One region of the Enterobacter hormaechei subsp. xiangfangensis genome, then DNA from elsewhere that is predicted to be linked to it. Evidence: predicted binding sites of a transcription regulator. Region 1 holds the regulator's gene; each other region holds the start of a gene.

Region 1 (7,920 bases):
TAACCTGCGGGCCGTTGAGGCCAAGACGCGCTTCGCGGGTCACAATCAGATAGCTGCACAGCGCCGCGGCGATAGACATCCCGCCGAAGCAGCCTACGGTCCCGGCGACAATCCCGACGACCGGGGTATAGCGACGCAGGTCAACGATCGCGGCGTGGATATCGGCAATCGCCGCCAGGCCGAGGTTGGCTTCCTGCAAACGCACGCCACCGGTTTCGAGGCACAGTACCGCCTGAGTCGGAATGCCGTTGCGGTTATCTTCCGCCGCCAGCTCCAGCGCCGCCGCCATTTTGGCGCCGGACACTTCGCCCATGCTGCCGCCCTGGAAGGTGCCTTCAATCGCCACCACCACCGCAGGCTGGCCGTTGATGGTCCCTTTCGCGACCACCATGCCGTCATCAGCCTGAGGAACAATCCCCTGTGGCCCAAGCCATGGAGAAATAATGCCTTCGAACGGATCCAGCAGTTCGCGGTAGCTGCCGTCGTCGAGCAGCGCCTGTGCACGCTGGCGCGCTTTTAGTTCGATAAAGCTGCTGTCATCACGCATGATTCACCCCTTCAAAGACCTGTTCGATACGAATGCGTGCCACGCCCGGCGTCGCGCCGAAGTCGTGGATGGTCAGCTTACCTGCGGGCAGGCTGCTGACGGTTTGCAGGCGGTTGAACAACGCCTCCCAGCGCCCGCGGCTGTTGTCGACGGAGGTGGTGATATCAATGGTTAAGGTCTGGCCCGGTTCGGCGGTGAAAAGCACCTCCATATCCCCGGAACCGACTACCCCTGCCAGCGCCCTGCCGCTTACTTCGCGGCTGGCGGGCACGGTCAATGTGATTTTTTCCATAACATCCTCTTAATGCTTTGAATAGGGCGTTTCGACGCGGTCAAGAAACAGCGTGGCGGCAAGCAGGTCTGCGGCTCCGCCCGGCGAGGCGTTAAGCGCCAGCATCTGACGGTCTAACCGCGCCAGCGCCTGCTGCCCGGCGAGCGTTGCGCATCCTCCGGCGTTCAGCACTGCACGGGCGCCGTTCTGCATGGCGTCCAGCCCCTCCATGCCGGCGCGCGACAGCACGCAGGTGTCGGTGAGCGAGGTCATGATCGCCATCAGCGCGTCGAGTCTGGCCTGCGTTTCGCTGCTGCCGTTGAGACGGCTGAGGCGAAGCTGCGGCAGCGCGCGCTGCATGATGTGCGGAAACGCCTGCTGAGCCTCTTCACGCGCACCCGGTACACGGTAGCGGTGCGTGACGCGTAACCCCTTGCTGAACACTTTCGGCGCCACGTCATCCGGCAGCTTCGCCAGCTGAGCGGCGGTGTTCGCGACGGTTTGCGCACGGGCATCGCCGCCCAGCATCGCCACCGCGCTCACCAGCAATCCCAGCGCCCAGATCGCGCCACGGTGCGTGTTCACGCCGTCGGTAGCGGCCATCATCTGCCGTTCACCTTCGCGACCCAGGCGGCCAACGGTTTGCCGGAGGGCAATATCCGCCGGACGCTGCCAGCTCTGCTGTGCCAGCGCCTGAAACGTGGGGGTCAGGCTGTGAGCGGAGCGCTCCATCAGCGCAAGCGATAAATCGTGGTGCGCGCCGTTCCCCCGGCTGTCCACCAGACCGGGCTTCGGGCTTAAACGTGCTTCGTCAATCAGACACTGCGTGGCGGTTCGCGCCAGCCATTCGGCACCGCCTTCAACCTGGATCTGGGGCAGAAGTTTCATTACCAGCTCCGGAATTTCGCAGGTGGGTTATACAGACCACCGGACCACTCAACGAGGTCAGCCACGCTGCCCGCAGCCAGCAGAGAGCGAGTGGCATCGGTACGACGAATGCCCATATCTTCCGGATACACAACCTTGCCGCTCTGGCGCAGTTCCGCCACGCGTTTGGCGTCAACGCCCAGACCGATATCGGTGATACCCGCCACGGCGGCGACCATGGCGCGACGCTCTTCCAGATCTTTCGCCCGGTAGAGGTAAGCAATCCCCTCTTCCGTCAGCACGTGGGTGACGTCATCGCCATAAATCATGACCGGCGCCAGCGGCATACCGGAGGCTTTCGCGACGTCAACAGCGTCGAGTTTTTCCACGAAGGTTGGCTTCACGCCCGCCTGGAAGGTTTCCACCATCTGCACAACCAGCTTTTTACCGCGCTGCATCGGGTCAGGCTCGGTGATCATGTTCAGCCAGGCCGGTGTGGCGTGGCGACGACCGTGCGGATCGTGGCCCATGTTTGGCGCGCCGCCGAAGCCGGAAAGACGGCCGCGAGTCACGGTTGAGGAGTTAGCGTAACCATCAACCTGTAGCGTGGAGCCGATAAACATATCGACCGCGTACTGACCAGCCAGCTGACAGAAGGCGCGGTTAGAGCGCATGGAGCCGTCAGCACCGGTAAAGAACACGTCCGGACGGGCGCGGATGTACTCTTCCATCCCCAGCTCGCCGCCGAAGCAGTGGACGCTCTCCACCCAGCCGCTTTCGATGGCCGGGATCAGCGTTGGATGCGGGTTCAAAGTCCAGTGTTTACAGATTTTGCCTTTGAGTCCGAGCTGTTCGCCGTAAGTTGGCAGCAGCAGCTCGATCGCTGCGGTGTTAAAGCCAATCCCGTGGTTCAGGGACTGCACCTGGTGTTCGGCGTAGATGCCTTTAATCGCCATCATCGCCATCAGGATGTGTTCCTGTTTAATCAGGCGCGGGTCGCGGGTGAAAAGCGGTTCGATAAAGAACGGCTTATCGGCAACCACCACAAAATCAATCCACGAGCCCGGAATATCCACACGCGGAAGGTCGCACTCGTCATCCACCAGCTCGTTCACCTGCGCGATGACGATGCCGTCGTGGAACGCGGCGGCTTCCACCAGCGCCGGGGTATCTTCGGTACTCGCCCCGGTATAGAGGTTGCCTTTGCGGTCCGCTTTAAAACCGGCAATCAGCGCCACGTTTGGCGAAAGGTCGACGTATAAACGTGAGTAGAGTTCGATGTAGGTGTGAATCGCCCCGATTTCGAGCTGACCATCCTCCAGCAGTTGGGAGATTCGCAGGCTTTGCGTACCGGAGAAGGAGAAGTCCAGCTTGCGGGCGATGCCTTTCTCAAAGATGTCCAGATGTTCGCTGCGGCCCACGCTCGGCATGATCATATGCAGATCGTGCACGATTTGCGGGTTCACTTCCGCCAGTGAACGGGAAAGGAAATCCGCCTGCTTCTGGTTGTTGCCTTCCAGAACGACTTTGTCGCCTGGTGCGATCAGTTTTTCCAGCATGGCGACAAGATCGCCGGTTGGCAGTACCTTGCCCTGCACCGGTACGGACGCCAGACGACGCGCTTTCTCACTGCGTCGGGTGTTCCATTGCCGGGTGGGTGTTTGCCCAGATAACATTATTAACCTCCTGATTCAGCACATCATTCTGATTTGCTTAACGTTGAGTAAAGTGTGCGCTCTGGTGAGAAAGGCATCAATTAAGCGTAGAGGCAAATCATTAGCCTGAGAGTAATAATCAAGGTAAATATTTGTGATCGGGATCAGTTCATGTTTCGGAAAAACGGGCTAAACGGGGTACAATTCGGAAGGTATAGTTAATTTCTGACAAGAATCAGCATCGCCCTTATGACCCAAATCATTCCCTCAGACTTCGACATTGCAGCCGAAGAGAGCGCAGAGTTCGTGCCCATGCGCGGTGTGGCTAACCCTCACCTGCAAACCATGCTGCCGCGCCTGATCCGCCGCAAGGTACAGTTCACCCCGCACTGGCAACGCCTGGATTTGCCGGATGGCGACTTTTTGGATCTCGCCTGGAGCGAAGATCCGGATCGGGCCAGACATAAACCCCGTCTGGTAGTGTTTCACGGTCTGGAAGGCAGCCTGCACAGCCCTTACGCACACGGACTCATTGAGGCGGCGAAAGCCCGCGGCTGGCTTGGGGTGGTGATGCATTTTCGCGGATGCAGCGGCGAGCCTAATCGTCAGAAACGCATTTATCACTCGGGTGAAACCGAGGACGGCACCTGGTTCCTGCGCTGGCTAAGAGACAATTTCGGCGAGGCGCCAACGGCAGCGGTGGGGTATTCGCTGGGCGGCAATATGCTGGCCTGTCTGCTGGCGAAGGAGAGCGACGCCGTACCGCTGGATGCGGCGGTGATTGTCTCTGCGCCGTTTATGCTGGAGCAGTGCAGCTATCATATGGAAAAGGGCTTTTCGCGAGTGTACCAGCGCTACCTGCTCAACCTGCTGAAAGCCAACGCCGCGCGCAAGCTGAAGGCCTATCCGGATACGCTGCCTGTGACGCTGCAACAGCTCAAACGCGTGAAGCGCCTGCGCGAGTTTGATGATTTGATCACCTCGAAAATTCACGGTTTTGCCGATGCGATTGACTATTACCGTCAGTGCAGCGCCATGCCTTTACTGAATCAAATCACGAAACCCACGCTGATTATCCACGCCAAAGACGATCCGTTTATGGATCATCACTCGATCCCGGCGCCCGATCATCTGCCGGCCAACGTGGAGTATCAGCTCACCCAATTCGGGGGACACGTCGGTTTTGTCGGCGGCACGCTGCGTCGGCCAAAAATGTGGCTTGAGACGCGTATTCCCGACTGGTTAACGGCCTATCTGGACGGTAAAAAATGATTATTCCCTGGCAGGATCTCTCTCCCGACACGCTCGATAATCTGATTGAAAGCTTTGTCTTGCGCGAAGGCACCGATTATGGTGAACATGAACGTTCGCTTGAACAAAAGGTCAACGATGTTAAGCGCCAGCTTAAAAGCGGCGACGTGGTGCTGGTATGGTCCGAACTGCATGAGACGGTCAATATCATGCCCCGCAACGCGTTTCATGGCTGATCTTTACACTTTTCCAGTCAGGGAGTTGCTATGTCTGCCAGACATCCGGTTATTGCCGTTACGGGTTCGAGTGGGGCGGGAACCACTACCACCAGCCTCGCCTTCCGCAAGATCTTCGCCCAGCTTAACTTACGGGCGGCCGAGGTAGAAGGCGACAGCTTTCACCGCTACACGCGCCCGGAGATGGATATGGCCATCCGCAAGGCGCGCGATCTGGGTAAACACATCAGCTACTTCGGCCCGGAGGCCAATGACTTCGGCCTGCTGGAGCAAACCTTCCGTGAATACGGGCAAAGCGGTACCGGGCAGTCCCGCAAGTATCTCCACACCTACGATGAAGCCGTGCCATGGAACCAGGTCCCCGGCACGTTCACGCCCTGGCAGCCGCTGCCGGAACCGACTGACGTGCTGTTTTACGAAGGATTGCACGGCGGCGTGGTGACGCCTCAGCACGACGTGGCGCGCCACGTGGATTTGCTGGTGGGGGTGGTGCCGATTGTTAACCTTGAGTGGATCCAGAAGCTGACGCGTGACATGAGCGAGCGCGGCCATTCGCGAGAGGCGGTCATGGACTCGGTGGTGCGCTCCATGGAAGATTACATCAACTTCCTGACGCCGCAGTTCTCCCGAACCCACATTAACTTCCAGCGCGTCCCCACCGTGGACACCTCTAACCCGTTCGCTGCAAAAAGCATCCCGTCGCTGGACGAGAGCTTTGTGGTGATCCACTTCCGCAACCTGGAAGGCATTGATTACCCCTGGCTGCTGGCGATGCTACAGGGTTCGTTTATTTCGCACATGAATACGTTAGTGGTGCCCGGGGGAAAAATGGGGCTGGCAATGGAACTTATCATGACACCGCTGGTGCAGCGGCTGATGGAAGGAAAGCAAATCGCGTGAACATGTTCCCTCTCCCCGTGGGAGAGGGTTAGGGTGAGGGCATCAACACGCACGATGCCCCAATAATTAAGCCTCTATCACTTCATACGAATGGGTGATTTTTACCGCTTTCTCCAGCATTAACGCCACAGAGCAGTATTTCTCCGCAGACAGGTCAACCGCACGCGAGACCGCCGCATCCTTCAGTTCTTTGCCAGTGACGATAAAGTGCAGATTAATATGCGTGAACAGGCGTGGCGCCTCTTCGCGACGTTCTGACGTCAGCTTCACTTCACAATCGGTCACGTCATGACGGCCTTTTTGCAGGATCGACACCACGTCGATCGCGCTGCATCCGCCCGCCGCCATCAGCACCATCTCCATCGGGCTTGGCGCTTTATCGCCGGAGTTGCCATCCATCAAAACCTGGTGCCCGGAAGCAGACTCGCCCAGGAACGTTAACCCTTCAACCCATTTCACACGCGCTTGCATATTCACTCACTCCAACGTTGCATTTTTTATGACAGATTACGTGTACGTTACATTTCTCGCAACGGAAGGCGACCTGCGTCATGCTGAAGCGAGACACCAGGAGACACGCGGCGAAAGCTATGCTAAAACACTCTGGATGCTACAGTAATACATTGACGTTACACATGTATGCAGAGGACATCAAACTTTACTGGCTGCGAAACGTTACGACAGCCGACTTCCCAGGTATGGGTAAGAATTCGATTGCAACCCCAGAGTCCGGATGCATCTTATGACTCTGGTGACAGCTTATAACAGAGGATAACAGCGCATGGTGCTTGGCAAACCGCAAACAGACCCGACTCTCGAATGGTTCTTGTCTCATTGCCACATTCATAAGTACCCATCAAAGAGCACGCTGATTCACCAGGGTGAAAAAGCGGAAACGTTGTATTACATCGTTAAAGGCTCGGTGGCCGTGCTGATCAAAGATGAAGAAGGGAAAGAGATGATCCTTTCTTATCTGAACCAGGGCGATTTTATCGGTGAACTGGGCCTGTTTGAAGAAGGCCAGGAACGTAGCGCCTGGGTTCGTGCAAAAACAGCATGTGAAGTGGCTGAAATTTCTTATAAGAAATTCCGTCAGCTGATTCAGGTCAACCCTGACATCCTGATGCGTCTCTCTTCCCAGATGGCACGCCGTCTGCAAGTGACCTCTGAGAAGGTGGGTAACCTCGCCTTCCTGGACGTAACCGGTCGTATCGCGCAGACGCTGTTGAACCTGGCGAAACAGCCAGACGCCATGACCCACCCTGACGGTATGCAAATTAAAATTACCCGCCAGGAAATCGGTCAGATCGTCGGCTGCTCCCGTGAAACAGTGGGCCGTATCCTGAAGATGCTGGAAGATCAGAACCTGATCTCCGCCCACGGTAAAACCATCGTGGTTTACGGGACCCGTTAATTCCGGTCAAACGGCGTGCCGCCGCAGGGTGGCACGCCGTTTTTGTCTCTACTCCTCATGTGGCGCAGGCTGATCTATCACCCGGAAGTTAACTACGCACTGCGACAAACGCTGGTGTTGTGTCTTCCCGTGGCCGTGGGCCTGATCCTCGGACATCTTCAGCAAGGCCTGCTGTTTTCCCTCGTGCCCGCCTGCTGCAACATTGCCGGTCTGGATACGCCGCATAAACGCTTTTTTAAACGTCTGATTATTGGCGGCTGCCTGTTTGCCGGCTGTAGCCTTGCCGTACAGCTCTTACTGGCCCGCGACATTCCTCTGCCTCTGATCCTGACCGTGCTGGCGATGACGCTCGGCGTCACCGCCGAAATCAGCTCGCTACACGCCCGCCTGCTTCCCGCGTCGCTGATTGCCGCCATCTTCACCTTAAGCCTTGCAGGCAACATGCCGGTGTGGGAGCCATTGCTAATCTACGCCCTCGGCACGCTGTGGTACGGGCTGTTTAACTGGTTCTGGTTCTGGCTGTGGCGGGAACAGCCGCTGCGCGAATCCCTGAGCCTGCTCTACGTGCAGCTTGCTGAATACTGCGAAGCAAAATACACCCTGCTCACTCAACATACCGACCCGGAAAAATCCCTGCCGCCGCTACTGGCGCGCCAGCAAAAAGTGGTGGATCTGATCAGCCAGTGCTATCAGCAGCTGCACATGCTTGCCGCCAACAAAAATCATGAATACAAGCGGCTGCTGCGAATCTTCCAGGTCGGGCTGGATTTGCAGGAGCA
Region 2 (7,920 bases), 2.0 Mb from region 1:
TTACGCAAAAATGACAGGAAACGTGAACTGCCGGGTAGCGGCCTGGCCTTACCCGGCAACAATATTAGATGCGATCCTTCCACACCGTCTGCACATTACAGAACTCATGCAGACCGAAATGAGATAGCTCTCGCCCGAAGCCGCTCTTCTTCACTCCGCCAAAGGCAACGCGCGCATCGCTTGCGCTATAGCCGTTGATAAAGACTCCGCCGCACTCCAGCTCGCGAGAGAAGGTTTCAGCCAGCGCATCGTTAGCGGTAAAGACCGTCGCCGATAAGCCAAAATCGCTGTCGTTAGCCAGCTGCAACGCGTGCGCCGCATCATTGGCGACGGTAATCGCGGCCACCGGGCCAAACAGCTCCTGACGGAAGGCCGTCATCTGTCGGGTGACGCCGCCGAGTACGGTTGGCGCATAATAGTTACCGCTCCCGGCAAGCTTCTCTCCGCCGAGCAGCAGGGTCGCCCCTTCCGCCAGCGTAGCCTGCACCTGCTGATGCAGTTCATCGCGAAGATCAAATCGCGCCATCGGGCCAATATAGTTATCTTCCTCATCCGGTGCGCCCATCTTCAGCGCCTTGACCGCGTCAACAAAGCGTTGGGTAAAGGCGTCCGCTACGCCCGCTTCCACAATAAAGCGTTTTGCCGCCGCACAAACCTGTCCGGTATTCTGATAACGTCCGGCCACCGCCGCGTTGACGGCCAGATCAAGATCCGCATCGTTCAGAACGATAAACGGATCGGAACCGCCCAGCTCCAGCACGCATTTCTTCAGCGCCGCGCCCGCCTGCGCGCCAATTGCCGCACCAGCCCGAACGCTGCCGGTTACGGTCACCGCCGCGATACGCCGATCGTTAATCGCCTGGCTGACGCCGTCATTCGTCGCGTTCACCCAGCCAAAGACCCCCTCCGGGAAACCGGCATCCGCGAATACCTTCCCGATCAGCTCCGCCGAGCCGAGCACATTAGGCGCATGTTTAAGCAGATAGCTGTTCCCTGCCAGCAGGATCGGCACCGCACCGCGCAGCACCTGCCAGAGCGGGAAGTTCCACGGCATCACCGCAAGAATAGGTCCCAGCGGACGGTACTCAATCACCGCATTTTCGACCTGGGTTGATTCCGGGTGCAGCATCGACGGGCCGTGTTCAGCGTACCAGTCGCAAAGGCTGGCGGACTTAGCCACCTCCGCACGCGCCTGCACAATGGGCTTGCCCATCTCCCGGGAGATAGTCTGCGCCATCTCTTCCGCACGGCTACGCAGTGCCGCACCCAGATCGCGAAGTTTTTGCGCCCGGTGCGCCACGCTTTCGCGTCGCCATTGACGAAAACCAGTATCCGCCTGTGCAATGGCACGCTCAACGTCACGGGACGTTGCCCACGGGTAAGCAGCCAGCGTTTCGCCGGTAGCCGGGTTGACAGAGTGGGCATGGGTAGCAGATGAATAGGTCATGATGTTCTCCACGTAATAACAGTTGATTGATTGTGGCCTACTCTGCTATTTCTTAAAAATGAATAATACTCACCACCTTATTCACGAATCGAGAACGGTATGGACTTAACTCAGCTTGAGATGTTTAACGCCGTCGCACTGACCGGCAGCATTACCCAGGCGGCGCAGAAGGTACACCGGGTGCCCTCAAACCTCACCACCCGCATCCGACAGCTAGAAGCGGATCTCGGCGTGGAGCTGTTTATTCGCGAGAATCAGCGCCTGCGGCTTTCCCCCGCCGGGCACAATTTTTTGCGCTACAGCAAACAGATCCTGGCGCTGGTCGACGAAGCGCGAATGGTCGTCGCCGGGGATGAACCGCAGGGATTATTCTCGCTCGGCGCGCTGGAAAGTACCGCCGCCGTACGCATTCCGGAAAGTCTGGCGCGGTTTAACCAGCGCTATCCGCGCATTCAGTTTGCGTTATCCACCGGGCCTTCCGGTACGATGATTGACGGCGTGCTTGAAGGGACGCTTAGCGCCGCCTTTGTCGACGGGCCGCTCTCGCACCCGGAACTGGAAGGGATGCCGGTTTACCGGGAAGAGATGATGCTGGTCACCCCTGCGGGCCACGCGGAAGTGTCAAAAGCCACGCAGGTGAGCGGCAGCGACGTGTATGCCTTTCGCGCCAACTGTTCTTACCGGCGTCATCTGGAGAGCTGGTTCCATGCCGACCGCGTAACGCCGGGAAGGATCCATGAGATGGAGTCCTACCACGGGATGCTCGCCTGTGTGATTGCCGGGGCAGGCATTGCGCTGATGCCCCGCTCCATGCTGGAGAGCATGCCGGGGCATCATCAGGTGGCGGCGTGGCCGCTGGCGGAAAACTGGCGCTGGCTCACCACCTGGCTGGTGTGGCGACGCGGGGCGATGACCCGCCAGCTGGAGGCATTTATCGCGCTGCTGAACGAGCGTCAGCCACCTGCGCCCAGTTGTTAAAGTTGAACGTAGTCCTGGAGTCGAAGGAAAATTTTTCCCTTCATATACAGCGTGGCCTGCCCTCCAATCAGCACGCGGTCGCCTTTCAGCTCGCAGCGCAGATCCCCGCCGCGCAAGGAGACCTGGCGGGCCGACATCTGCGTTTTACCAAGCTTTTCGCTCCAGTACGGGATCAGCATGCTGTGAGCTGATCCCGTCACCGGATCCTCCGGCACCCCTTCCCCCGGGCAGAAGAAGCGGCTGACGAAATCATACTCATCTCCCGGCGCTGTAACGCAGACCATTTTCCCCAGCGGGAGCATGGCAGTGATATCCGGCGTCAGCGCCTCCACCTGCCGCTGGCTGTCGAGCACCACCATGTAGTCACGCCCCACACGGACCTCGTTTGTCGCGTTAATGCCCAGCGCGCTGAACAGCACTGGGGGTGGAGTATCGACAACCTCGGTTGACCACGCCGGGAAATTAAGCGTCAGCCAGTCGCCGCTGCGTTGTACCGTCAGTTCGCCGACAAAGCGCGTGGTGAAGGTGATTTCCGTATGCGGATAATCCAGGTATTCAAAAATAACGTGAGAAGCCGCGAGGGTTGCGTGGCCACAGAGGTTAATTTCATCCTGCGTGGTAAACCAGCGCAGTTCAAACCCGTTATCCGTTCGGACAAAAAACGCCGTCTCTGACTGATTATGCTGCTTCGCCATCTTCAGCAGCGTCTCATCCGGTAGCCACGCTTCCAGCGGACACACCGCCGCCGCATTGCCGCCGAACGCCCTGCCGCTGAAAGCATCTACCAGATAAAAATCAATTTCCTGCATCGTTGGTTCCTCTTAGATTTATTCAGCGCAGAAATACTGTGCCCTTCAGATACAGCGCCGCCTGCCCGCCCATCCGCACGCGGTCGCCCTTGAGTTCGCAGCGTACGTCTCCTCCACGGGCGGAAACCTGGCGGGCAAACATCTGTGTTTTGCCAAGCCGTGCACTCCAGTAAGGGATCAGCATGGTGTGCGCGGAGCCGGTGACAGGATCTTCCGGCACGGCCACGCCCGGCGAGAAGAAACGACTGATAAAGTCGTATTCTCCTTCGTCCCGGGCGGTGACGGCCACTTTATGCTCCCCCGGCGTCATGGCGGAGAAATCCGGATTAATGGCTTCCACCTGCTCGCGGCTCTCCAGTACCAGCACCCAGGCGCGGCCTTTTCGCGCCTCGACGTAGTGGCTGATACCGAGTGCGGTGAGCAACTCCGGTGGCGGCGTCTGCGCCTGCGTCGGGCAGGCCGGGAAGTCCAGCGTCATCCAGTCACCTTCACGGCTGACGGTCAGGCGACCAGAGGCAGTGTCAAAATGAAGGCGTGAGTCCGGATAATCCAGTTCGTTAAACAGAATATACGCCACGGCAAGCGTCGCGTGACCACACAGATTAACCTCGGTTAGCGTGGTGAACCAGCGCAACTCGATCCCCCCTTTGGTACACACAAAAAACGCGGTTTCCGACTGGTTATGCTGTTGTGCCATCCGCAGTAACGTCTCATCCGGTAGCCACGCGTCGAGGGGGCACACCGCCGCCGGGTTGCCGCCAAAGGAGGACGCGCTGAACGCATCTACCAGATAAAAATCAATCTCCTGCATTGTGTTACCGCCTGTTTTTGTTGTGTTGTTCTTTATCTTCAATGAAAACAACCGCGTTCGCTACCGCTGCATGAAGGTAAATTTTGTGATTCATATCACATAACGGTTGAGTTTTCGCCGTTTAAGGCTTTAAGATCGTCTCCTCATCTTTCAGGCAACGAATCCCAGATATCCCTATGACAACACACACGGTTTCCCGCAGGGTCGCGTGGCTACGCGTGGTCACGCTCGCCATCGCAGCGTTTATTTTCAACACCACGGAATTTGTTCCGGTTGGGCTGCTGTCCGACATTGCGGCCAGCTTCCATATGGAAACGGCACAGGTTGGCATTATGCTGACCATCTATGCATGGGTGGTAGCGCTGATGTCGCTGCCGTTTATGCTGCTGACCAGCCAGATGGAACGTCGTAAGCTGCTGATTGGGCTGTTTGTGGTGTTCATTGCCAGCCATGTGCTGTCATTTATGGCATGGAACTTCACCGTGCTGGTCATCAGCCGCGTCGGCATCGCGTTTGCCCATGCCGTTTTCTGGTCGATCACCGCATCGCTCGCCATTCGTCTGGCCCCGGCGGGGAAACGCGCCCAGGCGCTGAGCCTGATTGCCACCGGAACGGCGCTGGCGATGGTGTTAGGCCTGCCGATCGGGCGCATTGTGGGTCAATACTTCGGCTGGCGCACCACCTTCTTTGCCATCGGCATGGGGGCGCTGATCACCCTGGTGTGTCTGATCAAACTGCTGCCAAAACTGCCCAGCGAACACTCCGGCTCGCTGAGAAGTCTTCCGCTGCTGATGCGTCGACCGGCGCTGATGAGCATCTATTTGCTGACCGTGATTGTGGTGACCGCCCATTACACGGCCTACAGCTATATTGAGCCGTTTGTTCAGGTTGTGGCGGGCTTTAGCGCTAACTTTGCCACCGTTCTGCTGCTGATCCTGGGCGGCGCGGGGATTATCGGCAGCATCCTGTTCGGGAAGCTGGGCAATCAGCATGCGTCTGCGCTTGTAAGCAGTGCGATTGGCCTGCTGCTGGCATGTCTGCTGTTACTGATGCCTGCGGCAGGCAGCGAGAGTCATCTGGCGATCCTCAGTCTGTTCTGGGGCGTGGCGATCATGATTATTGGTCTGGGAATGCAGGTCAAAGTGCTGGCGCTGGCCCCGGACGCCACGGACGTAGCGATGTCGCTCTTCTCCGGGATTTTTAATCTGGGGATTGGCGCCGGTGCGCTGGTGGGAAATCAGATCAGCCTGCATGTATCGATGTCGGCCATTGGCTATCTCGGGGCGATTCCGGCGCTGATCGCGCTGATCTGGTCGGTGCTTATCTTCCGTAAATGGCCGGTCGCGATGGAAGAACAGACCAGCCACGGTTGACGTTTGTTGTGCCGGGTGGCTCTGCGCTTACCCGGCAACGTTCTCAATGATACGTCTTAACAATCTCCAGCACGCCGTTAATAATAAACTGCACGCCCATACAGACCAGCAGGAAGCCCATCAGACGGGAGATAGCTTCAATCCCCCCCTTGCCCACCCAGCGCATAATCGCCCCGGAACTGCGCAATGACCCCCAGACAATAATGGCAATAAGCGCAAAAATGATCGGCGGCGCAACGGTGATAACCCAGTGCGGAAATGTCGACCCATCACGCACCGTTGAGGCGGAACTGATGATCATCGCAATCGTTCCCGGCCCTGCCGTGCTCGGCATGGCTAACGGCACAAACGCGATGTTGGCGCTCGGTTCGCTTTCAAGCTCCTCCGATTTGCTTTTGGCTTCCGGGGATTCGTGCGCTTTGTGCGCCGGGAACAGCATCCGGAAACCAATAAAGGCCACGATCAGCCCGCCAGCGATACGCAGACCGGGAATCGAAATACCAAAGGTATTCATCACCAGTTGCCCGGCGTAATAAGCCACCATCATTATGGCAAAGACGTACACAGAGGCCATCATCGACTGCTGATTGCGCTCCGCGCTGTTCATGTTCCCCGCCAGCCCCAGAAAAAGCGCCACCGTCGTTAACGGGTTCGCCAGCGGCAGCAACACCACCAGCCCAAGCCCCACTGCTTTAATCAAATCCAACATAATGCACCGCAGTCCTTATCCTTATTCAACATCGCAATTATAGGGGCAAATCCTCGTCCGTAGCCATCCGCGCAGCGTAACCATAATTGTCTCTCGTAATTCATAACCCCAGATTATCTGTATGATTTAAAAGCGTACAGAATGAGTTCCTGAAGCGTTTTAGCATTTCGTGGCATCGGCCGATTCATTCAGTTGACTTATACTTGCCTGAGCAATAATATCTGCCGTGACTAAACTACTTGCCAGGGCAACCATTGTGAAAAGCACCAGTGACCTCTTTAACGACATAATCCCACTGGGTCGTCTTATTCATATGGTTAATCAGAAAAAAGATCGCCTGCTCAATGACTATCTGTCACCGCTGGATATCACCGCAACACAGTTTAAAGTGCTGTGTTCCATTCGCTGCGAAGTGTGTATCACGCCGGTTGAGCTGAAAAAGGTGCTCTCTGTCGATCTGGGTGCGTTAACCCGCATGCTGGATCGTCTCGTCTGTAAAGGATGGGTAGAACGAAGCCCTAACCCAAATGACAAACGTGGCGTACTGGTGAAACTGACCAGCGATGGCGCGGCCATGTGTGAGCAATGTCATCAATTAGTAGGACAAACACTGCACCAGGAACTGACAAAAAACTTATCGGCAGATGAAGTGGCAACGCTTGAGCTCTTACTCAAGAAAATCCTGCCGTAAACAGAAAAAGAGGTATGACGATGTCCAGACGCAATACTGACGCTATCACCATTCATAGCATTTTGGACTGGATCGAAGATAACCTGGAATCTCCGCTCTCCCTTGAGAAAGTGTCTGAGCGTTCAGGTTACTCAAAATGGCACCTGCAACGGATGTTTAAAAAAGAGACCGGCCATTCATTAGGACAATATATTCGCAGCCGCAAGCTGACGGAGATTGCCCAAAAACTGAAAGAAAGCAATGAGCCGATCCTCTATCTGGCGGAACGTTACGGATTTGAATCGCAACAAACCCTGACGCGTACGTTCAAGAACTACTTTGACGTGCCGCCTCATAAGTACCGTATTACCAGTATGCCGGGTGAATCCCGTTATCTGTATCCGCTTAAACATTGCAGTTAATCATCGCCTGTTAAGACGTAACCGAGGAAATCATGAAATTTATCGCCTCCGCCGTCCTCACCTTGCTGGTGCTGGTTTCCGGCCAGAGCTTCGCGGAGCAAACCCCCAGTGCGGGTCAGCAAAATAATCGCGACACCATGATTATGCCGTCCACGCAAAACCAGTCGCCCTGGGACTTCAATCACATGGGCGCTGGCAGCGACAAATCCGACGAATTAGGCGTGCCGTATTACAACCACGACCTGTAATTCGTTTTTGCCCCGCTAATGCGGGGCTTTTTTCTGCCTTAACCCTGCACCCGCGTCGCCCGACGCACCCGCAAGCCAAAGACGTTGATATACAGCCCGGCCATAATCAGCCCTGCGCCACACAGTTGCAGCGCGCCGAGCGTTTCATCCAGCAACAGTGCGGCGCTGGCAAGCCCGACCACCGGTACCAGCAGCGATAACGGCGCCACGCGCCAGGTTTCATAGCGTCCGAGCAGCGATCCCCAGATACCATAGCCAATGATTGAGGCAACGAACGCCAGATAGATCAGCGACAAAATAGTCGTCAGGTCGATCTCCATCAGGCTTTTCAGCATCGCCTGCGGCCCCTCCAGAATAAATGACGCGGCCATAAACGGTACGATGGGGATCAACGCGCTCCAGACCACCAGCGATAAGACCGCCGGACGCGCCTCGTGCTGCATTATCAGCTTG
Region 3 (7,920 bases), 1.1 Mb from region 1:
AGAGCCATTATTGTGCCCGCTATTGAAGCGGCGAGATTCGACAAAGTTCTGGCGCTTGCCCGGGGGCACGATGCGCTGTATGCCGCGTTGGGTCTGCATCCGATCGTTATTGAGCACCATCTTGATGACCATCTCGACAGGCTGGATGCCACGCTGCAAAACGCGGATACGAAGCTGGTTGCCATCGGTGAGATCGGCCTCGATCTCTATCGTGAAGATCCGCAGTTTGAACGCCAGCAGACGATTCTGGACGCGCAGCTCCGGTTGGCAAAGCGCCACGATCTGCCGGTGATCCTCCACTCCAGACGTACCCATGACAAACTGGCGATGCACCTGAAGCGCATCGACGTGCCGCGCAGGGGCGTGGTCCATGGTTTCGCTGGAAGCCTTCAGCAGGCGCAGCGTTTTATCGAGCTGGGCTATAAAATTGGCGTCGGTGGCACCATTACCTATCCGCGTGCCAGCAAAACCCGTGATGTGATGGCACAGCTCCCGCTGACCTCGCTCCTGCTGGAAACGGATGCGCCTGACATGCCGCTGAATGGTTTTCAGGGCCAGCCTAACCGCCCGGAGCAGGCGGCGCGCGTTTTTGATGTGCTGTGTGAGTTGCGTCAGGAGCCTGAAGATGTGATTGCCAGCGCGCTGCTGGAAAATACCCGAGCGGTCTTCGGCATCACGCTATAGATAAAGGGCCGGGCGGATCACCGTGATCTGCTGCCGTTCCAGGGCCTGCGCCAGCGGCTCGATGTCCTCCGGCGTGGCGCTCCGCCATCGCGCCGCCTCCCCGTAAACCCCATGGGCATGAAACGCGTTGATCCGCACCGGAACGTTCTCCAACGTGTGGATAAAAGCGGTCAGCGATGGCAGATGTTGCAGATAATCACACCGATCGGGGATCACCAGCAGGCGCAGCTCCGTCAGGCGATGACGATCGGCCAGCCAGCGGATGCTCTGCTTGATCAGCGTGTTTTCGCGCCCGGTCAGAAAACGGTGATGTTCATTGCCCCAGGCTTTCAGATCCACCATCGCGCCGTCAAACGCCGGTAACAGCTTTTGCCAGCCGGTTTCGCTTAACAGGCCGTTGCTGTCCACCAGGCACGTCAGATGGCGCAGGGACGGATCGGCTTTGATCGCGGTGAAAAGCGCAACCAAAAACGGCAGCTGCGTGGTGGCCTCACCCCCGCTGACGGTCACGCCCTCAATAAACGGCGCGCACGTGAGCACCCGGGAGAGGATCTCCTCGACGCTATAGCGCTGCGCCATCGGCGTCGCCTGCTGCTGACACAGGTGCAGACAGGTGTCGCACTGCTGACAGTGACTCTCCTGCCACCAGACGCGCCCGGCCTGAATCGTCAGCGCATCATGCGGACAGTGGGGAACACAGTCGCCGCAGTCGTTGCAGCGCCCTATCGTCCACGGGTTGTGGCAGGTTTTGCAGCGCAGGTTACAGCCCTGGAGGAACAACGCCAGGCGGCTGCCCGGCCCGTCCACGCAGGAGAAGGGTATGACCTGACTAACTAAAGCGCATCTGCTGTTCATGGCTTATCACGCGCGGCTGACGTTCCAGAATACGGGTATTGCGCGCGGCCTCCTCGCCGAGCCAGGTGGTGTTGGTGCGCGATCCGGCTTCCCGGTACTTCTCCAGATCGGAGAGCCGCACCATATAGCCGGTAACGCGCACGAGATCGTTACCCGCAACGTTGGCGGTAAACTCGCGCATACCGGCGTTGAACGCCCCCAGGCACAGCTGCACCACAGCCTGAGGATTGCGTTTAACCGTTTCCTCCAGGGTGAGAATATCGCTGATCCCGGAAGCGTAGTGTTTATGGTGCGGTGCCACGGTCAGCAGGTGGCTGACTGGGTCCGGTTCGTCGCCGTAGGGCAGGCGCGCGCCCGGCGTGGTGCCCGAGTCAGAGCTGATCCCCGACTGCGCATGAAGCATCGCGCGCTGCTTCCAGCCGTATTTCACCGGCGTGTTTTCGACAAACGCCGCAAGCTGTTCACTGATGCGGTAGCCCAGCGCATTGGCCTGTTCGTTCTTACCGTAACGTCCCGTAATGCCTGCTTTCTCGCACAGCACGTTCACCGCTTCGGCCAGACCGTACATGCCAAACATCGGCACAAAACGATCGGCATCAATCAGCCCCTCTTTCACCAGGAAGCTATTCTCAAAGAAGCCGGATTGTTCATATAAAAAATCGCAGCGCGCATTAATGATCGCGATTTGTTGCTGGCAGTAGTGAGGAAGGGTACGGGTGAAAAAGTCTTCCGGTGAGCGGCTGTGTTCCGCAATCGCTTTCAGGTTTAGGCGCACCAGCGTGCTGCCGCCGCCCGCCAGCGGCAGGGAGTTGTAACAGCTCACCACGCCATAGCGACCTTTTGTGAAAATTTTATCATTCACCGGGCCATTAGAAATATGCGGCTTACTACATTCACAAATGTTTTTCGCCACGCTCAGCAGCAGATCGCTGGGGGTTACATCCGGATCGTAGATAAAGGTCAGGTTCGGCGCAACCTGCTTTAGTTCTGCATCCGCGCGAAGGATGGCTCGGGTGACAGGCGTATCCGCCGGGCCGATATTGGCATGCATAAACGCATCGGGCAGGGTTCTGTCCAGGTAACGCCAGAAACGTTTTATTCGGCTATCGATTTCATCCTGTGTTAGAATTTTAACATAGGGGCTGAGTATTTCATCGAGCTGGCCCAGATAGACCGGCATCGATGTGACGGACGGAACATGGTGATAAAGGATAGTGAGCAGCGAGAGGGCATCATCCAGATCTTTCGCCCCTTCCAGCTCCAGCCATTCTGAGCCGTTAGCCAGAAATTTAGCGTAGTCCGGCAGCACGTAGCGCGGTTTGTAAGGCGCATGGCCTTCGAACATGTCGCAGATGAATCCCTCGTCCAGCGCGGCGCGGGCCGCCTCTGGCAGAGCGGGATAGGGCAGATTGTTCTCCGCTTCCAGCGCCAGAAAATGACGTTTTTGTTCTGGGGTTAACACCGGGCTGGTCACAATGTGCTGGCAACGTTGTTGCAGGGCGTCGGGCATGTTCACTTCCTTGGTTGTTCTGCGGATAGTGAACGAATTGTAGGAAGCCAGCCTGGTGGCGCTTTTGATCAGAAAGGGGATATCGCCGATTTAGTCAGCAATTAACGCACTAAAATTTGAAGCAGATCTCATTACAGTAATGCAAATTTGCACACAGTTTTCATTAACTGTGATGAATGTCGAAGTGTGGATGCGGGTGAATGTTAGAATACTCACAGACCCGCAAGGTAAAATTTATACGGCACTGCCGTTGGAGAATGTTATGACCGATTTAACTGCAAGCAGCCTGCGCGCGTTGAAACTGATGGACCTGACCACCCTGAACGATGACGACACCAATGAAAAAGTCATCGCCCTGTGCCATCAGGCGAAAACGCCAGTGGGTAACACCGCCGCCGTTTGTATCTATCCGCGCTTCATCCCGATTGCCCGCAAAACGCTGAAAGAGCAGGGCACGCCGGACGTGCGCATTGCCACCGTAACTAACTTCCCGCACGGCAATGACGATATCGAGATCGCGCTGGCAGAAACCCGCGCAGCGATTGCGTACGGCGCAGACGAAGTTGATGTGGTATTCCCGTACCGCGCGCTGATCGCCGGCAACGAGCAGGTCGGTTTTGACCTGGTGAAAGCCTGTAAAGACGCGTGTGCGGCGGCAAACGTGCTGCTTAAAGTGATCATTGAAACCGGCGAGCTGAAAGAAGAGGCGCTGATTCGTAAGGCGTCTGAAATCTCCATCAAAGCGGGCGCGGATTTCATTAAAACCTCTACCGGTAAAGTGCCGGTCAACGCTACCCCGGAAAGCGCACGCATCATGATGGAAGTCATCCGTGATATGGGCGTGTCCAAAACCGTTGGCTTCAAACCGGCAGGCGGCGTGCGTACCGCAGAAGACGCGCAGCAGTTCCTGGCGATTGCCGACGAGCTGTTCGGCGCCGACTGGGCGGACTCCCGCCACTACCGCTTCGGCGCGTCCAGCCTGCTGGCCAGCCTGCTGAAAGCGCTGGGTCACGGCGACGGTAAGAGCGCAAGCAGCTACTAAGTTGAATTGCCGGATGGCGCTACGCTAACCCGGCCTAAAGGATCGTGGGGCGGGTCAACATACCCGCCGCCATTCACCCGATTCCGCATGGAGGTTACCGTGTTTCTCGCACAAGAAATTATTCGTAAAAAACGTGATGGTCATGCATTAAGCGACGAAGAAATCCGCTTCTTTATCAATGGCATTCGTGATAACACCATCTCTGAAGGGCAGATTGCGGCTCTGGCGATGACCATTTTCTTCCACGATATGTCGATGCCTGAGCGCGTGTCGCTGACCATGGCGATGCGAGATTCAGGAACCGTTCTGGACTGGAAAAGCCTCAACCTCAACGGCCCGATTGTGGACAAACACTCCACCGGCGGCGTGGGCGACGTGACCTCCCTGATGCTTGGCCCGATGGTGGCAGCCTGCGGGGGTTACATCCCGATGATTTCCGGGCGCGGCCTGGGCCACACCGGCGGTACGCTCGACAAACTGGAAGCCATTCCGGGCTTCGATATCTTCCCGGATGACAACCGCTTCCGCGACATTATTAAAGACGTTGGCGTGGCGATTATCGGCCAGACCAGCTCTCTTGCTCCGGCTGACAAGCGTTTCTACGCGACGCGTGACATTACCGCGACCGTAGACTCCATCCCGCTGATCACCGCCTCTATCCTTGCCAAAAAACTGGCGGAAGGTCTGGATGCGCTGGTGATGGATGTGAAAGTGGGCAGCGGCGCGTTTATGCCAACCTATGAACTCTCTGAGGCGCTGGCCGAAGCGATCGTTGGCGTTTCCAACGGCGCGGGCGTGCGCACCACCGCACTGCTGACGGACATGAACCAGGTGCTGGCCTCCAGCGCCGGTAACGCGGTTGAAGTCCGCGAGGCTGTGCAGTTCCTCACAGGCGAATACCGTAACCCGCGCCTGTTCGATGTCACCATGGCGCTGTGCGTTGAGATGTTAATCTCCGGCAAGCTGGCCAAAGACGACGCTGACGCGCGCGCGAAGCTTCAGGCGGTGCTGGACAACGGCAAAGCGGCGGAGATCTTTGGTCGGATGGTGGCGGCGCAGAAAGGCCCGACCGACTTCGTGGAAAACTACGCGAAATACCTGCCCACCGCGATGCTCAGCAAAGCGGTCTATGCGGATAGCGAAGGCTTTGTCTCGGCTATGGATACCCGCGCGCTCGGCATGGCTGTCGTGTCTATGGGCGGCGGTCGTCGTCAGGCATCGGACACCATTGATTACAGCGTCGGCTTTACCGATATGGCCCGTCTGGGCGACAGCGTTGACGGCCAACGTCCGCTGGCGGTGATCCACGCGAAAGATGAAGCCAGCTGGCAGGACGCGGCGAAAGCGGTGAAGGCGGCAATATCTCTTGACGATAAAGCACCGGAAACCACACCGACGGTCTATCGTCGTATCACTGAATAGCGGTATACTGATCTGATCGCATTTTTATGAAGCACTAAGTACGGAGAACAATTATGAAACGTGCATTTATTATGGTGCTGGACTCATTCGGCATCGGCGCAACCGAAGATGCAGAACGATTTGGTGACGTGGGTTCCGATACCCTGGGTCACATCGCGGAAGCCTGTGCAAAAGGCGAAGCGGACAACGGTCGTAAAGGCCCTCTGAACCTGCCAAACCTGACCCGTCTGGGGCTGGTAAAAGCGCATGAAGGCTCTACCGGTAAGATCGCAGCCGGTATGGACGGTAACGCGGAAGTGGTGGGCGCCTACGCGTGGGCGCACGAGCTCTCTTCCGGTAAAGATACTCCGTCCGGCCACTGGGAAATCGCCGGCGTGCCGGTGCTGTTCGACTGGGGTTACTTCTCCGATCACGAGAACAGCTTTCCGCAAGAGCTGCTTGATAAGCTGGTGAAGCGCGCCAACCTGCCGGGCTACCTCGGTAACTGCCACTCTTCCGGTACCGTGATTCTGGACCAGCTCGGCGAAGAGCACATGAAAACCGGCAAGCCGATTTTCTATACCTCTGCTGACTCCGTGTTCCAGATCGCCTGCCATGAAGAGACGTTTGGCCTGGATAAACTGTACGAGTTGTGCGAAATCGCCCGTGAAGAGCTGACCGAAGGCGGCTACAACATTGGCCGCGTTATCGCGCGTCCGTTTATCGGCGACAAAGCGGGTAACTTCCAGCGTACCGGCAACCGTCACGATCTGGCTGTGGAGCCACCGGCGCCGACCGTGCTGCAAAAACTCGTCGACGAGAAAGACGGTCACGTGGTTTCCGTGGGTAAAATCGCGGACATTTACGCCAACTGCGGCATTACCAAAAAGGTCAAAGCGACCGGTCTGGATGCGCTGTTCGACGCCACCATCAAAGAGATGAAAGAAGCGGGCGATAAGACCATTGTCTTCACCAACTTCGTGGACTTCGACTCCTCCTGGGGCCACCGTCGCGACGTCGCCGGTTATGCTGCGGGTCTGGAGCTGTTTGACCGCCGTCTGCCAGAGCTGATGGAGCTGGTGGGAGAAGATGACATTCTGATCCTGACCGCTGACCATGGCTGTGACCCGACCTGGACCGGTACCGACCACACCCGTGAGCACATTCCGGTGCTGGTGTACGGCCCGAAAGTCAAACCGGGCTCGCTGGGTCACCGTGAAACCTTCGCGGACATCGGCCAGACGATTGCGAAATACTTTGGTACGTCTGACATGGAATATGGCAAGGCTATGTTCTAAACGGATTGGGTGAGGCCTGATGCCCTCACCCCGACCCTCTCCCACAGGGAGAGGGAAAACAGAATGTAGGCCGGGTAAGGCGCAGCCGCCACCCGGAAAAAACAACAATGTAAAAGGAACTGAAGATGGCAACTCCTCACATTAATGCAGAAATGGGTGATTTCGCTGACGTCGTATTGATGCCGGGCGACCCGCTGCGCGCGAAGCACATTGCAGAAACCTTCCTCGAAGACGTGCGTGAAGTGAACAACGTGCGCGGCATGCTGGGCTTCACCGGTACCTATAAAGGCCGCAAAATCTCCGTGATGGGTCACGGCATGGGTATCCCATCCTGCTCCATCTACACCAAAGAGCTGATCACCGATTTCGGCGTGAAGAAAATCATCCGTGTCGGCTCCTGCGGCGCGGTTCGCATGGACGTTAAGCTGCGTGACGTGGTGATCGGCATGGGCGCGTGCACCGACTCTAAAGTCAACCGCATTCGCTTTAAAGATCATGACTTTGCGGCCATTGCTGACTTTGACATGGTGCGTAACGCGGTTGACGCGGCAAAAGCGCTGGGCGTTGACGCGCGCGTGGGCAACCTGTTCTCTGCCGATCTGTTCTACTCGCCAGAAGGCGACATGTTCGACGTGATGGAAAAATACGGCATTCTGGGTGTGGAAATGGAAGCGGCCGGTATCTACGGCGTGGCGGCTGAATTCGGTGCGAAAGCGCTGACCATTTGCACCGTGTCTGACCATATCCGTACTCACGAGCAGACCACCGCTGCCGAGCGTCAGACCACCTTCAACGACATGATCAAAATCGCGCTGGAATCCGTTCTGCTGGGCGATCAAGAGTAATTTCGTTTTCTTCAGGGGGGCAGGTTTGCCCCCTATGGTGCTTACTTCGTCAACACTTCCCACATCAAATTGCTTTCCAGCGTCACCGTATCACCTACGTGATTAAACTGGCGGTCATTCAGCACCGGGGTGAGGGTGAGCTGGCACTCATCGGCGGACCACGAGGCAGGCGTAAAAAGCGTAGCCATTAGCGAAAAAGTCATCAGTAAATGTTTACCCAGGTGTTTCATTTACAGACTCCTTTAGCAGTTTCATAAAACGATTCTTTGTCCTGAGTCTCACTCA
Region 4 (7,920 bases), 2.0 Mb from region 1:
AAATGGAGTATTTATTATAATTAGTAACAGTAAAGCTCAGGTAAGCGTTTTTATATTTACCCGTGGTTAACTTAATTATTACAATTAAACGTCATTGCGGAAAAATAAAAAAAAAGGGGCAATGAAATTGCCCCGTAATATAGCTCAGGCGATTGAATACGCCTACAGCCATTAATGTTATATGCGCTTATTTTGACCAGTAAGCGGCTTTTGCCTTCTGCAATTTTTCATACGCATTCAGCAGTGACTGATGCGCCGGGAAGGCTTGCAGATCGCTGTCAACCGCTTGCAGGCCGTAGAATGGTTCTTCACCGCTCAGCGCCGCGCTGGCAGCTTCAACGGCATCCGCACCGTACATACGCACAAAGGCGTTCAGATACTGCAATGGCTCGCGGTCGTCTTCCTGAGAAAGCAGGAGCAGCGTTTGCAGGCAACGGTAATAATTAGTGCGCTCGGCGGAGAAGACGGACTGGTTAAACTCCATCGTCCACTCGGTCCAGGCCAAAGCCTGATCCAGATCGCCGCCCGCCAGCGCCAGCATCGCTTTCAGCTCGCCGATGCGCAGGGTGTACCAGCCGTTATCTTTTCCGGTCGCCAGACCCAGCAGTTCGCGTACGCGGGTGAAATCATCGTGTCCTTCTTCGTCCAGCTGGGCGATCAGGTTCAGATAATCTTCTTTATCCCACTCGCTGCCTGGCAGGGCCAGCAGGGTTTCACGCAGATGCGCGCCCATGCTGTTGTTTGCCAGCCACAGATCTTCTGCCGGATAAATGTCCGACATACCTGGCACAATAATACGGCACGCGTAAACGCCGAGATGTTCATAGTCGGCAATGTAGACTTCCTGATCTTCCGCGTGGAAGATCGCCATCAGGGTGGCGAACTCTTCTTCCGTCGTACCGGCAAAGCTCCAGTCCACGAACGGATAGTCCGCGTCCTGTTTGAACATATCCCAGGAGATCAAACCGCTGGAGTCGATGAAGTGCGTTTCGAGGTTGGTGTGCTCGGCGACCTCTTCGTCATCAAAGGTCGGCGGCGTAAACACGTCGAGATCTTTCAGGCTACGACCTTGCAGCAGTTCGGTCACGGTACGCTCCAGCGCCACGCCGAAGTCAGGGTGCGCGCCGAAGGAGGCGAAGCAGGTGCCGTTGGCCGGGTTGAACAGCACTACGCAGATAACCGGATATTTGCCGCCCAGAGAGCCGTCATAAGCAAAGATTGGGAAACCTTCTGCTTCCAGTTTGGCGATGGATTCCACCACGCCCGGGTAGCGCGCCAGCACGTCAGCCGGGATCTCCGGCAGGCTGATGGATTCAGCAATAATGCGGTTTTTGATGTGACGCTCGAAAACTTCAGACAACCCCTGCACGCGCGCTTCGTTGCGGGTATTACCGGCAGACATGCCGTTGGACACATACAGGTTGCCGACGATGTTCATCGGGATATAGACGGTCTGCTCGTCAGACTGACGGGTAAACGGCAGGGCGCAAATACCGCGATCGTCGTTACCGGACTGCAGATCGATCAGCATGCTGGCGGTCAGTTCGTTTTCCGGATCGTAGAAGGCACGCAGGCGCGCGTCGAGAATTCCTTCCGGCAGTTCATCGTCTTCGGTCAGCGGGAACCATTTTTCGTTCGGATAGTGAACGAACGGGCCGTTGGCGATGGTTTCGCCCAGCCAGAAGTCAGCAAAGAAATAGTTGGTGGACAGACGCTCAAAATACTCACCCAGCGCGGAGGCCAGTGCCGCTTTTTTTGTCGCGCCTTTACCGTTGGTAAAGCACAGGGCACAGTCTTTATCGCGAATATGCACAGACCAGACATGCGGCACCGGATTGAGCCAGGAGGCTTCTTCGATGTTAAAACCCAGGTCGGTCAGTTTCTGCTGGAAGCGAGCGATGGAATCTTCCAGAGCGGCGTCTTTGCCGGGGATAAACGTTTGAGTCATGGCGTTCACTTTTATCGTACGTAAAGCGCGCAATGATACGGGTTTTGCCTGACGGGTGCTATCTCCGGCGAAAATAAAAGACTGGGCTATGCTTATTGTCAGTAACTCACTGTTAAGGCATAGAAAAATGAAAGCATTCGATCTCCAGCGGATGGCGTTTGATAAAGTCCCCCCTGAATTTTTAGGCGAAGTGGCGCTGCGTAGTCTGTATACCTTCGTTCTGGTCTTCCTGTTTCTTAAAATCACCGGTCGTCGCGGCGTGCGGCAGATGTCGCTTTTTGAAGTATTGATCATCCTGACGCTGGGTTCCGCGGCGGGGGATGTCGCCTTCTATGATGATGTGCCGATGGTGCCGGTATTTATCGTTTTTGTCACACTGGCGCTGCTTTACCGCCTTGTCATGTGGCTGATGTCGAAAAGTGAAAAGCTGGAAGATCTGCTTGAAGGGAAGCCGGTCGTTATCGTCGAGGACGGTCAGCTGGCCTGGGAAAATGTGCAAAGCGCCAATATGACGGAGTTTGAGTTCTTTATGGAACTCCGTCTGAGCAGTGTTGAGCAACTGGGGCAGGTGCGTCTGGCGATTATGGAAACGAATGGTCAAATCAGCGTTTATTACTATCCCGACGATGAGGTGAAGCCCGGTCTGTGCATCCTGCCGGATATGCTTATCGAACGATACAAAACTGTACCTGAAGCGGGGGAGTATGCCTGCATAAAATGTAGTCATGTGGTGGTCATGCAGGCGGGCGATCATCAATTATGCCCCCGCTGTACGAATCCAGAATGGACGAAGGTTAGCCGGGCTAAACGCATCACCTGACAGCGATTTTGTCGGTTTTGTGACAACGGTACGGCAGATTGTATTGTGTGACGAGTGACACATTTCTTCGGCCATCAGTTTTAGACATTGCGGCGCGTGTCACTGAATGATAAAACCGATATCCACAGTTATAACTTATGGCTTTTAGCGTGGTGAGGGGAAATGGCTCAAGTCTTTAATTTCAGTTCAGGTCCGGCAATGTTACCGACAGATGTGCTCAAACAGGCTCAACAGGAGCTGTGTGACTGGAACGGTCTGGGTACGTCGGTGATGGAAGTCAGCCACCGGGGTAAAGCGTTTATTCAGGTGGCGGAAGAGGCAGAAAAGGATTTTCGCGATCTGCTGAATATTCCCTCGAACTACAAAGTATTGTTCTGTCACGGCGGTGGACGCGGCCAGTTTGCGGGTATCCCGCTCAATCTGCTGGGCGACAAAACCACCGCTGATTACGTTGATGCGGGCTACTGGGCGGCCAGTGCGGTAAAAGAAGCGCATAAATATTGCACGCCGAATGTCATCGATGCCAAAGTGACCGTTGACGGTCTGCGCGCCGTGAAGCCGATGAGTGAGTGGCAGCTTTCTGACAACGCCGCGTATCTTCACTACTGCCCGAACGAAACCATCGACGGTATTGCCATTCACGAAGAGCCAGACTTTGGCGAAAATGTCATTGTGACGGCGGACCTCTCTTCAACCATTCTGTCCACCCCGCTGGATGTCAGCCGCTACGGCGTCATCTACGCGGGTGCCCAGAAAAACATCGGTCCTGCGGGCCTGACAATCGTTATCGTGCGTGAAGACCTGCTGGGGAAAGCCCATAAGTCTTGCCCGTCAATTCTGGATTACACCGTCCTGAACGACAACGATTCCATGTTCAACACCCCACCAACGTTTGCCTGGTATCTCTCCGGCCTGGTCTTCAAATGGCTGAAGCAAAAAGGCGGTGTGGCGCAGATGGATAAGATCAATCAGCAAAAGGCTGAACTGCTGTACGGCGTGATCGACAAGAGCGATTTCTACCGTAACGATGTCGCCAAAACTAACCGTTCGCGCATGAACGTGCCGTTCCAGCTGGCGGACAGCAACCTGGATAACGTGTTCCTGGAAGAGTCCTTCGCGGCGGGTCTGCATGCGCTGAAAGGCCATCGTGTGGTAGGCGGGATGCGCGCCTCTATCTATAACGCCATGCCGCTGGAAGGCGTTAAAGCCCTGACTGATTTCATGATCGACTTCGAACGTCGTCACGGTTAATTGGCTGTTTTTCACCCCCGCAGCGTTCCTGCGGGGTTTTTATTATGTTGAGTTGAGAGTTGAGTTTCATGGAATCCCTGACGTTACAACCTATCGCGCGGGTAGATGGCACCATTAATCTGCCTGGTTCAAAAAGTGTCTCGAACCGCGCTCTGCTGCTGGCAGCTCTGGCAAACGGCACCACCGTCCTCACTAATCTGCTGGACAGCGATGACGTGCGCCATATGCTCAATGCACTGAAAGCGTTGGGCGTTCAGTACGCGCTGTCTGACGATCGTACCCGTTGTGAAGTCACTGGTAACGGCGGCGCGTTACATTCTGCTGAAGCGCTGGAGCTTTTCCTGGGTAACGCCGGTACCGCGATGCGTCCTCTGGCCGCTGCGCTGTGTCTGGGGAGTAACGATATTGTGCTGACCGGTGAGCCGCGAATGAAAGAGCGTCCGATCGGCCATCTGGTGGATGCCCTGCGCCAGGGCGGCGCGCAGATTGATTATCTTGAGCAGGAAAATTACCCGCCCCTGCGTCTGCGCGGGGGATTCACTGGCGGCAATGTTGAGGTTGACGGTAGCGTTTCCAGTCAGTTCCTGACTGCGCTGCTGATGACCGCACCGCTGGCACCACAGGACACCGTTATCAGCATTAAAGGCGACCTGGTTTCTAAGCCGTACATTGATATCACCCTGCACCTGATGAACACCTTTGGTGTTGAGGTGGAAAACCAGTCTTATCAGCGCTTCGTGGTGCGCGGAGCGCAGCAGTATCAGTCCCCGGGCCACTACCTGGTTGAAGGCGATGCTTCCTCCGCCTCCTATTTCCTTGCCGCAGGTGCGATTAAAGGCGGTACGGTAAAAGTGACGGGCATTGGCCGCAACAGCGTGCAGGGCGATATCCGTTTTGCTGACGTACTGGAAAAAATGGGCGCGGTGGTGACCTGGGGCGATGACTTCATCTCCTGTACCCACGGTGAGCTGAACGCCATTGATATGGATATGAACCATATTCCGGATGCGGCGATGACCATTGCTACCGCTGCGCTGTTTGCGAAAGGCACCACCACGCTGCGAAACATTTACAACTGGCGTGTGAAAGAGACGGACCGCCTGTTCGCGATGGCAACCGAGCTGCGTAAAGTGGGGGCCGAGGTAGAAGAGGGCGAAGACTACATTCGCGTCACGCCGCCGGCAAAACTGCAATTTGCAGAAATTGGCACCTACAACGATCACCGCATGGCGATGTGTTTCTCGCTGGTGGCGTTGTCAGATACGCCAGTCACTATCCTTGATCCGAAGTGTACGGCAAAAACGTTCCCGGACTACTTCGAACAGCTGACGCGCATTAGCACCCTGGCCTGATGATCGTATGCCGCATCACCTGATGCGGCATTTCCTTACGCTTTCTGACACTCATCCTCTTTCATTTCTTCTACACTCTGCTTCAATCATTCCGTAATTTGCACGCAAAGGTAACAGTTGCGCACGTTGGCGCGTATAATGCGCGGCGTTCATGTAAACGGTATGCCTTAATTAAGGAGAAAAAGATGACGGCAATTGCCCCGGTAATCACCATTGATGGGCCAAGTGGCGCAGGGAAAGGTACTCTGTGCAAAGCGATGGCGGAAGCATTGCAATGGCATCTTTTAGATTCGGGAGCAATCTATCGCGTGCTGGCGCTGGCTGCGCTGCATCATCATGTGGATGTTGCGTCTGAAGAAGCGCTGGTACCGCTGGCTGCGCATCTGGATGTGCGCTTTGTCTCGACCGATGGCAACCTTGAAGTGATCCTGGAAGGGGAAGATGTCAGCGGTGAAATCCGTACCCAGGAAGTGGCCAATGCGGCCTCTCAGGTGGCGGCTTTCCCACGCGTTCGTGAAGCGCTGTTACGTCGCCAGCGCGGTTTCCGTGAAGCGCCGGGGCTGATCGCCGACGGCCGCGACATGGGAACCGTGGTATTCCCTGATGCGCCAGTGAAAATTTTCCTTGACGCCTCTTCAGAAGAACGTGCCCATCGCCGCATGCTTCAGTTGCAGGAAAAGGGGTTTAGTGTTAACTTTGATCGCCTTTTATCCGAGATAAAAGAGCGCGATGACCGCGATCGTAACCGCGCCGTCGCACCACTTGTTCCCGCGCAAGACGCATTAGTGCTGGATTCAACCAGTTTAACTATTGAGCAAGTGATTGAAAAAGCGCTACAATATGCGCGCCAAAAACTGGCACTCGCGTAATCGCGACCGATTTAGCAGTACCCCCGCTGCAATGGATTGACGGCGGGTATGTGAAACAACCCCATCCGGCACGGAGCCAGGTGGACGTTAATATTAACCTGAAGATTAAACATGACTGAATCTTTTGCTCAACTGTTTGAAGAATCCTTAAAAGAAATCGAAACCCGTCCGGGTTCCATCGTTCGTGGCGTTGTTGTTGCTATCGACAAAGACGTTGTACTGGTTGACGCCGGTCTGAAATCTGAGTCTGCCATCCCGGCTGAGCAGTTCAAAAACGCCCAGGGCGAGCTGGAAATCCAGGTAGGTGACGAAGTTGACGTTGCTCTGGACGCAGTAGAAGACGGCTTCGGCGAAACCCTGCTGTCTCGTGAGAAAGCTAAACGTCACGAAGCATGGATCACGCTGGAAAAAGCTTACGAAGAAGCTGAAACTGTGGTCGGTGTTATCAACGGCAAAGTTAAAGGTGGCTTCACTGTTGAGCTGAATGGTATTCGTGCGTTCCTGCCAGGTTCTCTGGTAGACGTTCGTCCAGTCCGTGACACCCTGCACCTCGAAGGCAAAGAGCTTGAGTTCAAAGTAATCAAGCTGGACCAGAAGCGTAACAACGTTGTTGTTTCCCGTCGTGCCGTTATCGAATCCGAAAACAGCGCAGAACGCGATCAGCTGCTGGAAAACCTGCAGGAAGGCATGGAAGTCAAAGGTATCGTTAAGAACCTCACTGACTACGGCGCATTCGTTGACCTGGGCGGCGTTGATGGCCTGCTGCACATCACCGACATGGCGTGGAAACGCGTTAAGCACCCAAGCGAAATCGTGAACGTGGGCGACGAAATCACTGTTAAAGTGCTGAAGTTCGACCGCGAGCGTACTCGTGTATCCCTCGGCCTGAAACAGCTGGGCGAAGATCCATGGGTAGCTATCGCTAAGCGTTACCCAGAAGGTACTAAACTGACTGGTCGCGTAACCAACCTGACTGACTACGGCTGCTTCGTTGAAATCGAAGAAGGCGTTGAAGGTCTGGTGCACGTTTCCGAAATGGACTGGACCAACAAAAACATCCACCCATCCAAAGTTGTTAACGTTGGTGATGTAGTGGAAGTGATGGTTCTGGATATCGACGAAGAACGTCGTCGTATCTCCCTGGGCCTGAAGCAGTGCAAAAACAACCCATGGCAGCAGTTCGCGGAAACCCACAACAAGGGTGACCGTGTTGAAGGTAAAATCAAGTCTATCACTGACTTCGGTATCTTCATCGGCCTGGACGGCGGCATCGATGGCCTGGTTCACCTGTCTGACATCTCCTGGAACGTTGCAGGCGAAGAAGCAGTTCGTGAATACAAAAAAGGCGACGAAATCGCAGCAGTTGTTCTGCAAGTTGACGCAGAGCGTGAGCGTATCTCCCTGGGCGTTAAACAGCTTGCAGAAGATCCGTTCAACAACTGGGTTGCACTGAACAAGAAAGGCGCAATCGTAAACGGTAAAGTGACTGCTGTTGACGCTAAAGGCGCAACCGTAGAACTGGCTGACGGCGTTGAAGGTTACCTGCGCGCTTCCGAAGCTTCACGTGACCGCGTTGAAGATGCAACTCTGGTTCTGAGCGTTGGTGACGACGTTGAAGCTAAGTTCACCGGTGTTGACCGTAAGAACCGTGCAATCAGCCTGTCTGTTCGTGCTAAAGAC

What was found. The regulator CRP, encoded in region 1, controls carbon source genes, mostly activating them, when cyclic AMP is high. The targets are predictions, from matches to a motif close to ATGTGANNNNNNTCACAT.
Region 2: a site for CRP is predicted at 4,129-4,146, ahead of BFV63_RS10900 (sugar transporter). Genes of this name have one in related genera too.
Region 3: a site for CRP is predicted at 3,164-3,181, ahead of deoC (deoxyribose-phosphate aldolase). Genes of this name have one in related genera too.
Region 4: a site for CRP is predicted at 2,814-2,831, ahead of serC (3-phosphoserine/phosphohydroxythreonine transaminase). Genes of this name have one in related genera too.

What each region holds. Positions count from the first base shown of each region.
Region 1 is NZ_CP017183.1:4,225,590-4,233,509, forward strand. It holds gene BFV63_RS20270 (biotin-independent malonate decarboxylase subunit beta) at 1-547, opposite strand, end outside; gene mdcC (malonate decarboxylase acyl carrier protein) at 540-839, opposite strand; gene BFV63_RS20280 (triphosphoribosyl-dephospho-CoA synthase) at 849-1,706, opposite strand; gene mdcA (malonate decarboxylase subunit alpha) at 1,706-3,361, opposite strand; gene BFV63_RS20295 (hydrolase) at 3,590-4,612, shown strand; gene BFV63_RS20300 (YheU family protein) at 4,609-4,827, shown strand; gene BFV63_RS20305 (phosphoribulokinase) at 4,858-5,727, shown strand; gene BFV63_RS20310 (OsmC family protein) at 5,794-6,198, opposite strand; gene crp (cAMP-activated global transcriptional regulator CRP) at 6,509-7,141, shown strand; gene BFV63_RS20320 (YccS/YhfK family putative transporter) at 7,199-7,920, shown strand, end outside.
Region 2 is NZ_CP017183.1:2,271,698-2,279,617, reverse strand. It holds gene sad (succinate-semialdehyde dehydrogenase) at 65-1,447, opposite strand; gene ptrR (putrescine utilization regulator PtrR) at 1,547-2,425, shown strand; gene BFV63_RS10910 (PhzF family phenazine biosynthesis protein) at 2,422-3,234, opposite strand; gene BFV63_RS10905 (PhzF family phenazine biosynthesis protein) at 3,257-4,045, opposite strand; gene BFV63_RS10900 (sugar transporter) at 4,222-5,418, shown strand; gene BFV63_RS10895 (MarC family NAAT transporter) at 5,462-6,127, opposite strand; gene marR (multiple antibiotic resistance transcriptional regulator MarR) at 6,384-6,818, shown strand; gene marA (MDR efflux pump AcrAB transcriptional activator MarA) at 6,839-7,219, shown strand; gene marB (multiple antibiotic resistance protein MarB) at 7,252-7,467, shown strand; gene eamA (O-acetylserine/cysteine exporter) at 7,506-7,920, opposite strand, start outside.
Region 3 is NZ_CP017183.1:649,858-657,777, forward strand. It holds gene BFV63_RS03165 (metal-dependent hydrolase) at 1-684, shown strand, start outside; gene BFV63_RS03170 (YjjW family glycine radical enzyme activase) at 679-1,539, opposite strand; gene BFV63_RS03175 (YjjI family glycine radical enzyme) at 1,514-3,049, opposite strand; gene deoC (deoxyribose-phosphate aldolase) at 3,312-4,091, shown strand; gene deoA (thymidine phosphorylase) at 4,191-5,513, shown strand; gene deoB (phosphopentomutase) at 5,567-6,790, shown strand; gene deoD (purine-nucleoside phosphorylase) at 6,916-7,635, shown strand; partial or broken gene BFV63_RS23325 (hypothetical protein) at 7,677-7,775, opposite strand; partial or broken gene BFV63_RS23170 (FimD/PapC C-terminal domain-containing protein) at 7,862-7,920, opposite strand, start outside.
Region 4 is NZ_CP017183.1:1,581,898-1,589,817, forward strand. It holds gene ycaO (30S ribosomal protein S12 methylthiotransferase accessory factor YcaO) at 188-1,948, opposite strand; gene BFV63_RS07435 (DUF421 domain-containing protein) at 2,076-2,768, shown strand; gene serC (3-phosphoserine/phosphohydroxythreonine transaminase) at 2,931-4,019, shown strand; gene aroA (3-phosphoshikimate 1-carboxyvinyltransferase) at 4,088-5,371, shown strand; gene cmk ((d)CMP kinase) at 5,557-6,240, shown strand; gene rpsA (30S ribosomal protein S1) at 6,352-7,920, shown strand, end outside.